3 regions of the Paenibacillus wynnii genome follow, and region 2 is predicted to be linked to each of the others. Evidence: riboswitches for the same ligand, from Rfam matches in the RefSeq annotation. Region 2 holds a riboswitch; each other region holds the start of a gene.

Region 1 (3,281 bases), 580 kb from region 2:
GTACTTATAAGCTTTATGGACCCGTTTTTGTGAACCAAAATCTTGATCCGATGACAGCATGCCACACATCTCCTTTCAAAAGGGTTATAGGGAAATATTAGCACATATGTTCGGTTTCTTAAACCGCCGATTCATCCCCAACCTATAGAGGTAGGGGTGTTCTTGGCTTTTATTGATAAATATACACGGAGGGATTTCATTGCTGAAAACGTTACCTTTGAACAAACGCGGCATTCCGGCCAGCCGTATTGCACTGGGCTGTATGGGTCTTGGCGGAGGCTGGGATCGCGAGCCCATTACGCTGGAGAACATTAAGCAGGGGCATGAGGCCGTGGATGCCGCGCTCTCCATTGGCATCAATATGTTCGACCACGCTGATATATACACCCGTGGGAAAGCAGAGAAGGTATTCGGCCAGATCTTCAAAGAGCGTCCAAGGCTGCGGGAAGAAATAATTCTTCAATCCAAATGCGGAATTAAGTTGATGGAGCCGGGGGATGTTTCCAATGTTTTTGATTTCTCGGGCGAACACATTCTTAACAGTGTAGATGGAATCCTATCCCGGTTAGGGACGGAGTATATTGATATCTTGCTGCTGCATCGCCCCGATCCATTAATGGACCCGGAGGAAATAGGCGCTGCACTGCGTCAGCTAAAGGCCGCTGGCAAAGTCCGTCATTTCGGAGTCTCCAATATGAGCGCCGCCCAGATTAAGCTGCTTCAGGCATCCTGTGACGACCCTTTTATCGTTAACCAACTGGACATGAGCCTCGCGAAAATTGCCTGGCTGGATACTGTTGTGAGTGTAAACCGCGCGCCTTGGAAAGATAACACCTTTCCTGAGGGGACGCTTGAGCACTGCCGTATGGAGAATATTCAAGTTCAGGCATGGGGACCGCTCGCCCAAGGTATATTCAGCGGTCGTCCGCTGGATGATCAGCCGGAGAATGTCGTGAATACCGCCGCTATGGTGAAGTCTCTTGCTGAAGAGAAGAGCACTACACCTGAAGCCATCGTTTTGTCTTGGCTAATGACTCATCCGGCAGCTATTCAGCCAGTCATCGGAACAGTCAATCCTCAACGTATCGCTGCTTGCGGAGATGCAGACCAACTGGAATTGTCCCGAAAAGAGTGGTATGACCTTTATGTCAGCTCAAGAGGCGTCCAACTTCCCTAATTATCCCAATGTATTAGACTTTGTTCATTGATTTGATTTTTGTTATAATAGTATTAAATATCGTTAAGGGGCGTTGTCACATGCCAGAGAATTTGGGTCAACGCATCCATCAGCTACGTCTGGAGAAAGATCTCTCCCTATCCGAACTTGCGGATAGAGCTCATGTTGCCAAATCTTACCTAAGCAATGTCGAAAGAAACATTCAATCCAATCCCTCTATCATGTTCATTGAAAAGATCGCCGATGCGCTTCAGGTTTCTATGCATATTCTACTTTATGGTGAGCTTTCCGAGACTGAAGAGGCCCTTCTGGATTCCGATTGGTTCGGCCTTGTACAGGATGCTATGGCTTCAGGCGTTAGCAAACAGGAGTTTAAGGAGTTTCTGGATTATCAGAAATGGCGTCTTGACCAAAAAGCAGATTAATTTAAAAGCACCAAGAAGAAATATAAACAAAGTATACTGAAAACTTATACTTTGCTTATATTTGCAAAAAGCACAGCGAAGGTCGCTGTGCTTTTTCGTATGTAGCTGCCTCATCGTGTAGACTCTTTTACATGACCTGTAAAGATCTCTCATTGAAGAATTGCCGAACCTCTTCGGCTTTAATCCCTGCTTTTTTAGCCTTTAGGAGCAAATAGACCCATTCTAAATCCAGATCTATCTCACGTAGCCCTCCGTTATCCACCTGGTTGGACATTTCCAAAAAAATCTCCTCCTAAGATTCTAAGTCCCCAGGCAGTCCAGCCATCATAGTATTTCTACCTTAGACCTGAGACTTTGTGTCCCTGCCTTTCAGCAGGTTTACCCTTTACTGTACCCTCTAATATTAAAGGGTCGGTCTGTATTTCGATGATTCAGCTCTGTGCAATAACATTATACAAGGTATTGAAGGAAAAGTGTGTCGATTTGTGTAATTTTTATTGATAAGAATAGAGAGACAAATAGCTGATTTTGGCAATACTTGTACCAATAACAGCGTTTATAAGGAGTGATTAACTATTAATATAGTATGTAGAAAACTAGTGCTCTGGTATGTAATTAATAAATACCCAATTTTTAAATGTTGAAACGGGGGTTTTTAAGAAAAAAGTAGGACGGTAAGATCATTTTCATAGTCCTTTGGTTTGATAGCGATTGTTAGCATTCGTTATATGAATAAGGTATAAACCTATACCGTTTTGCGAACGGATTGGACAAAAGTATGAATTGATTACAACAGACGAAAGTAGCACAATAGTATAAGGTAATAAAATTTAAATTAGGTTATGATTATTATAGAATGAAAACGCAATCATCGCAGCTCTGAAAGCGCCTATACTTGCGCTTAAATTGGAGTTCATCCGTTAGGAGGATTTATTCATGGCAGCCAAAGAGCCCCACAACGAATCCCTTTGGAGTAAATATTACGGACCCAATCTCGGTTATATCCAAGAGAAATATGAGCAATTCGTCAAAGATCCGGCTTCTGTAGAACATAATTACCGGGACCTTTTTACAATTTCTGGACCTCCTCCATTGACTGCAGAAGAACAGCAAGACCCACAGCCAGTAGTTTCCGGAAATACGGAATGGCTTAAGAAGGCCGTAAGAGCATCCAAACTGATTGCCAACATTCGAATTCACGGCCATCTGGGAGCTAATATTGACCCGCTTGAGCGGAAACCAAACACTATGGCTAAATGGCTTAACCCTGAAACCTATGAGTTAACCCGCGACGATCTGGTTGCATTACCTGCTTCTCTGATTTGGGAGAATGCTCCGGCGGATGTACTTACCGGATGGGATGCCTATCACCGGATGCTTCAAATATATACACAAACCATCGCTTATGAATTCGGGCATGTGAACGCTGAACAGGAGCTCCGTTGGCTGAACAGCCAAGCGGAATCACCAAGCTCCCCCTCCCCTCTGAATAGTGCGGAACGCAAAGAACTGCTTAAGCGGCTCGTTCAGGTAGAGCAGTTCGAAACCTTTTTGCACAAGACATTTGTGGGACAAAAACGCTTCAGTCTCGAAGGAAACGATGCCCTCGTCCCTATGCTGGATGAAATCGTACGTGCCGCCGCACATGATGGTGCGGAGCATATTCTAATGGGCATGGC
Region 2 (3,281 bases):
ACGGTTATGTTGATTGCGCTTGGCAAAGCGGCCGTTGAAGGCCGTTCATCCGCTAGATTGCCATTGGAGAATGTAACCTACTGGAACGGATTTCAGGATTAAGCAATTAATAAATATACTTAGTTCCAAGATAAATCAAAAGAGGGACTGTCCATAAGCCATAACGGCTAGGGGCAGTCCCTTATTTTGTGTTGTGCTTCCTTATTCTTTATGAATCACTGAGGCTGCCGTCGCTGCCGTCATTGAGGGGCAGCCTTTTCAAATAACTGGCTGTTATTGTAGAATTAGCTAAGGAAATAAAAGGAGATCAGCTAAATGAGAAATGTTATTCTATTGTGGATGTTATTGCTGACACTTATGGTTACAGCTTGCGGAGATAGAACGGAGAGCCTTAGAAATGGTTTACCCAGTACATCCGCTCTTCCTGATACGTCTACAACAGGTTCTAAATTAGAGGAAAAAGATGACGCGATTAGAGCTATTGGTAATCATGTGGATGGGCGTTTACTTGTCATACCTACTACTAAAGTGAAAGCATCCCCTTTAGGAGCGCCTAGCTGCTGGGGTCTGGAGACTGACTTTAGGTGGTCAGGGGATTATGAGTTGGTGTGGGAATCCAAATCAGGAGAGCATTCAACCAAAGTAATGAAATTTCCAATGGATTTCGAAATTGTACAACCCAATGATTCACCGATTGAAATGCAGCAATTCACCTTGGAAGGAACGGATATATTCGCGTTTGTCCCGCGTTATACCGATTGTCATGCTCTAGAGACTTACCTTTATGGCGTAAGTAACAATGAAGCTTTTCCGATATCTTTTGAAATAAACTCAGACGAGATCTGGACCCATATAGGCCAATTGTCGAGCCGTTCTTTACAAGCTATCAATGGGGAACTTATCGTGACGGGTGGTTATGGGGCAGGTCAGGATTTCATAGAGATCTATCATTTTCAATATGATTTGATGAAGAAAACAATGGTCCTAAAAAGTACTGATTATCTTCAACCGAACGATATTCTAAAGTAGTGATAAAGAAGAGAGGGATAGAAATTGATAAAAGGATTGTATGAAGCCCATTTACCCGTGAAGAGTTTAGAACGCTCAATCGAGTTTTATACAAAGTTGGGATTGAAATTTGCTTGGCGTGATGATAATACTGCTTTCTTTTGGATTGAGGAAGGGAGGAGTTGGATAGGTTTGTGGGAAGGGAAGGAATATGAAACACCATACCACCCTTCGCTACGCCATATAGCTTTTCAGGTATCCTTTGAAGATTTAAAGGTTTCTTTAGAATGGTTGCATTCAATTGAAATAGAAGCCGTACCTTTCGGAACCAGAACTTCTATTGAGCCATTTGTTCGACCAAATCAGGGGAATGCATCGGTTTATTTTAATGATCCAGATGGAAACAGCTTAGAATTAATGTGTTATGTTGAAGTTCCGAAGGAACTACAATCTTTAACTAATAAGCTGTCCTTGACAGAGTGGGAGATAGTATGAAAAAGGGAATCCGCAGTAAAGATTCCTCCGATTCCCTTTTTCCTGTATACTGTTTTTAAATTAAGATGTGGCGCTGATATTGTGCCGCTTAAGTCTTACCCAAGTAAATCGTAAAATCACTGAAAGGTGATGACACAAAGCTATGGATCTAAAACCGTTAAGCGGTCATGATTGCCAGGCCGCCTAAGGGATGAGGGGAACTACCGAAAAGGTTCCGGGGCTCTATATGCCTGGAGCCTTTTTTTGTTCTGTTTTTTAGTTGAATGTGTGGTGGCGGGAGGTAATACATTGAGGAGTATTTAGATTATACGCGTTAAGTATTATAGCGAAGGGATGACTACTTACATGGCACAAATAGGAAAGATCAAATCGAACAGTTACTTTGAGTTACAGCAAGACCCGTTTTCTTTTTACCAACCGGTATGGCAATTTGCACTTTTATCTATACTTACGTTTGGAGTCTATGATATCTACTGGTATTACAAAAATTGGACAAGGATAAAAGCTTATAAATTCCTGAATTTCAGCCCTCAATTAAGAACAGTAGGATTATTTATTCCTATTTATAATTTCTTTCTAATTTATAAAACGCATAAAGAATATCGTGATTTAATCAAGGAAAGGGAAGTTGAACGCGATATCTATCCGGGTCCTATCGTTTTGGTGATCACTATCTCGTTCGTACTAATGAGGTTATCTGATCCTTATTGGTTGTTATGTTTCATATCTACCCTTCCGCTTGCAATGGTACAAAGTGTCTTAAATGATTTATGGGATAAGGTTCAGGTCGGTAAACCCAGAAGAACTGGATTGCGGGGACGACAAATACTGTTAATTGTGCTGGGTTCGCTATCCTGGATCTTTATTTTAATAGGAATGTTTATGCCGGATTGATCCGACACTCATGAATCTGAATTTAGAGTCTACACAAAAAGCTGCTTTCCCGTCATAAAGAGACGGTAGAGCAGCTTTATTGCTACTTAAATTTCATTTTTGGGAACATTATTTAAACTTGGGACATAATCGGCAGCTTTCTCGCTTGTCACCGTTTTGGCTTCTTTAGTGAAATTATCTACACTTTGTTGATACTCTTTTCGATCTGCTTTATTATCTGCACGGTCATATTTGGGATCTGCACTATTTTTCGGCATGACATTCACCTCCATCTTTTTATTCTTAGTATGAGAAGGTGAGTTGCATTTTATCCCAACGGTTTCGATCTAAAGGGCGGGCTGCTGTTTTTTTGTTTCCCTCCACTTTCTGCTACAATATTTTTAAGCTTGAATGACAAGGAGGGATACAATGATCCAGGTATACTCAGCGGAATCCGCCCATCACTTTGGTCATGGCTGGCTTAAGGGCAGTCACATCTTTTCGTTCGGGGATTTCTACGATCCTGATAATACGAGGTTTGGTCCCATGAGGGTCTGCAACGACGACACTATTGCTCCCGGTAGAGGGTTTGGTGCTCATCCGCACAGCGATATGGAGATCGTCTCGATTGTATTGTCCGGAAGGTTGCGGCATGAGGATAACTTAGGTAATGTAGCCGAAACCACCTTCGGCGGCATTCAGCGGATGTCGGCAGGTACGGGTGCAATTCATACGGAACATAATCCGTCAGAGGATGAGCCTGTTCGTCTGCTGCAACTATGGTTTATGCCCCGAGTACGCGGAACTGAACCATCGTATATGACTGGACGATTCGATCCCGTGAAGCTCGAAGGCGTGCTGCTTCCTGTTGTGGCTGGTGTAGGCGCAGAAGAGGTCGTGGATAT
Region 3 (3,281 bases), on a different contig from region 2:
TGAAGCAGTATATGGTCAGCAGTTGGACCGTAGCGTTAACCTATCAGAGCTTTAATCAATTTTCGGAAATGATGAATGCTGTCGATCCTCTTATAGCGGCTGATTTGCGTAGTCTAGCAGATGGAATCCGCTCGGATTTTAACCGCTACATGCTCCAGACCGAAGTTATACCGGGTTTTCTGTACATGGAGAATCCTGATCAGGTGAAATTAATGGTCCATCCAAGCGATACAGAGACAGGTATCCACTATAGGCTGCTGCCTATGACACGCAGTATGATTAGTGAGCTGTTGACACCTGAACAAGCGGCGGCACATTATGACATCATACGTGATAAACTGTTCTGCCCGGACGGTGTAAGGCTGATGAATCGACCTGCTGAGTATGCAGGGGGTGTAAGCACCCACTTTAAACGAGCGGAACAAGCTGCAAATTTCGGTCGAGAGATCGGACTGCAATATGTGCATGCACATATTCGATATATTGAAGCCATGGCTAAGCTGGGTAAAGGTGAAGAAGTGTGGAGCGGACTCGCGCAGATCAATCCTATTGGCATTCAGGATGTTGTTCCCAATGCTGACCTGAGGCAAAGCAATGCATACTTTAGCAGCTCCGATGGCAAGTTCAACACACGCTACGAAGCACAAGAGAGATTTGATGAGTTGCGAAGCGGAACGGTGCCGGTAAAAGGGGGCTGGAAAATTTATTCGAGCGGTCCGGGGATCTATATGAATCAATTAATTACGAATACTCTGGGCATCCGCCAAGAGGCAGGCGACTTGATCCTCGACCCGGTGTTACCGAAAACCTTAGATGGACTGCGTTTTGACTACGAATTTGCGGGAGCTTCAGTCCAATTTGTCTATCATTTAAATAGTGATGAAGCACGAGTTCGCATTAACGGTCAGGATATGGCCTCGGAGACCACAACGAATCGCTACCGCAAAGGTGGATTACGGATTGGCCGGGAAGAGTTCGAGCGTGTACGTGTAACGACTACAAATATCATAGAAATCTATAAGTAAGATTGTTGGCAAATAGATCCATAGTCTCGAAGTAAATCTATGCATAACTTTAATCATGAACAAAAAAACGGCAGAAATGCCGTATTTTTTGTTATCTTTTATACCTCATACGGGAAAGTCTGGAGTTTTGGTTAATGTGCAGCATCATATGGGTCAGGAGTCTATCCATCCCCATAGCTCGAAAAATGGCGAATTTAAGTGGGATATAGGATTTATTCTCCAATCAATTACTAGATTTAGATGAAACTTAAAAACGTTGTTAAGATTGTGGCTTTGTGAACAAAAAAGTAACATTATGCAATTTTTCATGTAAAACTATTGTGGATTTGTTAGATATCAGTTTTTTAGATTAGGGGAATTGAAGATATAGATTAATTAAATGGTTTATTTGGTAATGATATTAAGAAGAGAAAGAGCTTATGTTTAGAGTTATATCGGTCATATAAAGATTGAAAAAACCTGTGTCATCAAGGGTCGGGAGCGTATCTAACTCTACTAACTGAGGAAAAATTTAAAACTAAAATCATTGAATTGTAAAAAAAATTAATTAAAAATAAAAATATTGACGATATAGATAAAGAGCGATAGATTTACATTAAGAATAGGTAATATCGCTCATATAATTAATTTGGGATATGACTTTTATCATGCAGGCAAACCTTGCTCGAAAGGTGTGATGCAAAAGTTTTATCCCTTTATTGTTATCTCGAAATGTCGAAAAAAGAGTTATTTTGTAGAAAATTCAATTCGGAGATGTTCTTCAGTTTCTAAAGGGGGTATGATGCTCGAAATCTTTGTAATGAAAGAAAATTAGGGAAGCGATGATGTATAATCCTTTACTTGGACACTTGGGTTATACGGAGCTGGTAGTGTAACCGGCCCTCTTAGAAGCAGTGTATCTGAGAGGAGATAATAACATGAGGATTTTGAGTGTCTTACTGGCGTGTTTGTTAGTTATGGGTATTGGGTCGCCCGTTTTTGCAGGGGGTAAGGATAAGGGTGATAGCTGGGATAAATCTTCACTTGTATTTACCACTTCTAATGGAGAATGTTCTATTGTGAAAGCAGATGTTCAAAATCATGGATCGGGTAATATGATTGGAGAAGTGACTTGGGAATTGTATTATGCTACAACCGGAAACCCGAAAGCTGGAGCCATTATTGCGACAGGTACGGTTGGTCCGCTTAATTCGGGTATAACACAAACGTTATCATACAATCCCAATAATATTGTTGGGAATTATATGTTCAAGGCTTATCAAATTACCGGGCACCCAGGAACAGGTGAGCTTTGGAGTGGCATGATAGAGATCGTAAAGTGTGTAACACCAACGCCATCACCATCACCATCACCATCACCATCGCCAACAACAGAAACTGAATCACCATCACCATCGCCATCGCCAACAACAGAAACTGAATCACCATCACCATCACCATCGCCAACAACAGAAACTGAATCGCCATCACCATCACCATCACCAACAACAGAAACTGAATCACCATCACCATCACCATCACCATCGCCAACAACAGAAACTGAATCACCATCACCATCACCATCGCCAACAACAGAAACTGAATCACCATCACCATCACCATCGCCAACAACAGAAACTGAATCACCATCACAATCACCATCGCCAACAACAGAAACTGAATCACCATCACCATCGCCATCGCCATCGCCAACAACAGAAACTGAATCACCATCACAATCACCATCGCCATCGCCGATTATCATCGTAGATGATCAGATTCCTTTAGGTCCTGGAACAGTCGAAGTCATTGTAGATCCGGTTCCACAGGGTCCTGGAACAGTCGAAGTCATTGTAGATCCGGTTCCACAGGGTCCTGGAACAGTCGAAGTCATTGTAGATCCGGTTCCACAGGGTCCTGGAACAGTCGAAGTCATTGAAGACCCGGTTCCACAGGGTCCTGGAACAGTCGAAGTCATTGAAGACCCAATTCCTCTTGGCCCTGGCACCGAAGAAGGTACGGATACTCCTGATCAAGTGAAAGTTGAAGAACAAGTAATAGATGAAGAACAGGTGGTATTGGAAGATCCAACACCTCTGGGCAGCTTACCGCAAACGGGTGAATCTAGTCCAATCAATACCTATATGATGGGATTTGCACTGATTGCAGTAGGATTTCTATTGAGCTTAAAGTGGAAGACGAATAATAGAAGAAAATAATTGTCCAGGTATTGGAGAAGTATAGAGTAAAGATCTCTGTACTTCTTTTTTTTCATGT

Evidence for each region. Region 2 has a riboswitch for cyclic di-GMP ahead of PWYN_RS07365 (DUF4234 domain-containing protein). Riboswitches for the same ligand answer to the same signal wherever they lie in the genome.
Region 1: it holds a riboswitch for cyclic di-GMP, as region 2 does, so the genes downstream of both, PWYN_RS28665 (anti-repressor SinI family protein) here and PWYN_RS07365 (DUF4234 domain-containing protein) in region 2, are expected to answer to the same signal.
Region 3: it holds a riboswitch for cyclic di-GMP, as region 2 does, so the genes downstream of both, PWYN_RS29270 (LPXTG cell wall anchor domain-containing protein) here and PWYN_RS07365 (DUF4234 domain-containing protein) in region 2, are expected to answer to the same signal.

Annotation. Positions count from the first base shown of each region.
Region 1 is NZ_JQCR01000002.1:1,637,677-1,640,957, forward strand. Features, by position in the region: gene tnpB (IS200/IS605 family element RNA-guided endonuclease TnpB) at 1-60, opposite strand, end outside; gene PWYN_RS09910 (aldo/keto reductase) at 200-1,177, shown strand; gene PWYN_RS09915 (helix-turn-helix domain-containing protein) at 1,258-1,602, shown strand; gene PWYN_RS28665 (anti-repressor SinI family protein) at 1,730-1,876, opposite strand; cyclic di-GMP riboswitch class I at 1,911-1,995, opposite strand; gene PWYN_RS09920 (2-oxoglutarate dehydrogenase E1 component) at 2,539-3,281, shown strand, end outside.
Region 2 is NZ_JQCR01000002.1:1,061,675-1,064,955, reverse strand. Features, by position in the region: gene PWYN_RS07380 (nitroreductase family protein) at 1-102, shown strand, start outside; gene PWYN_RS07375 (hypothetical protein) at 316-1,029, shown strand; gene PWYN_RS07370 (VOC family protein) at 1,054-1,503, shown strand; cyclic di-GMP riboswitch class I at 1,603-1,690, shown strand; gene PWYN_RS07365 (DUF4234 domain-containing protein) at 1,849-2,397, shown strand; gene PWYN_RS29590 (hypothetical protein) at 2,484-2,654, opposite strand; gene PWYN_RS07360 (pirin family protein) at 2,806-3,281, shown strand, end outside.
Region 3 is NZ_JQCR01000003.1:202,208-205,488, forward strand. Features, by position in the region: gene PWYN_RS16135 (GH36-type glycosyl hydrolase domain-containing protein) at 1-1,025, shown strand, start outside; cyclic di-GMP riboswitch class II at 1,831-1,915, shown strand; gene PWYN_RS29270 (LPXTG cell wall anchor domain-containing protein) at 1,943-3,223, shown strand.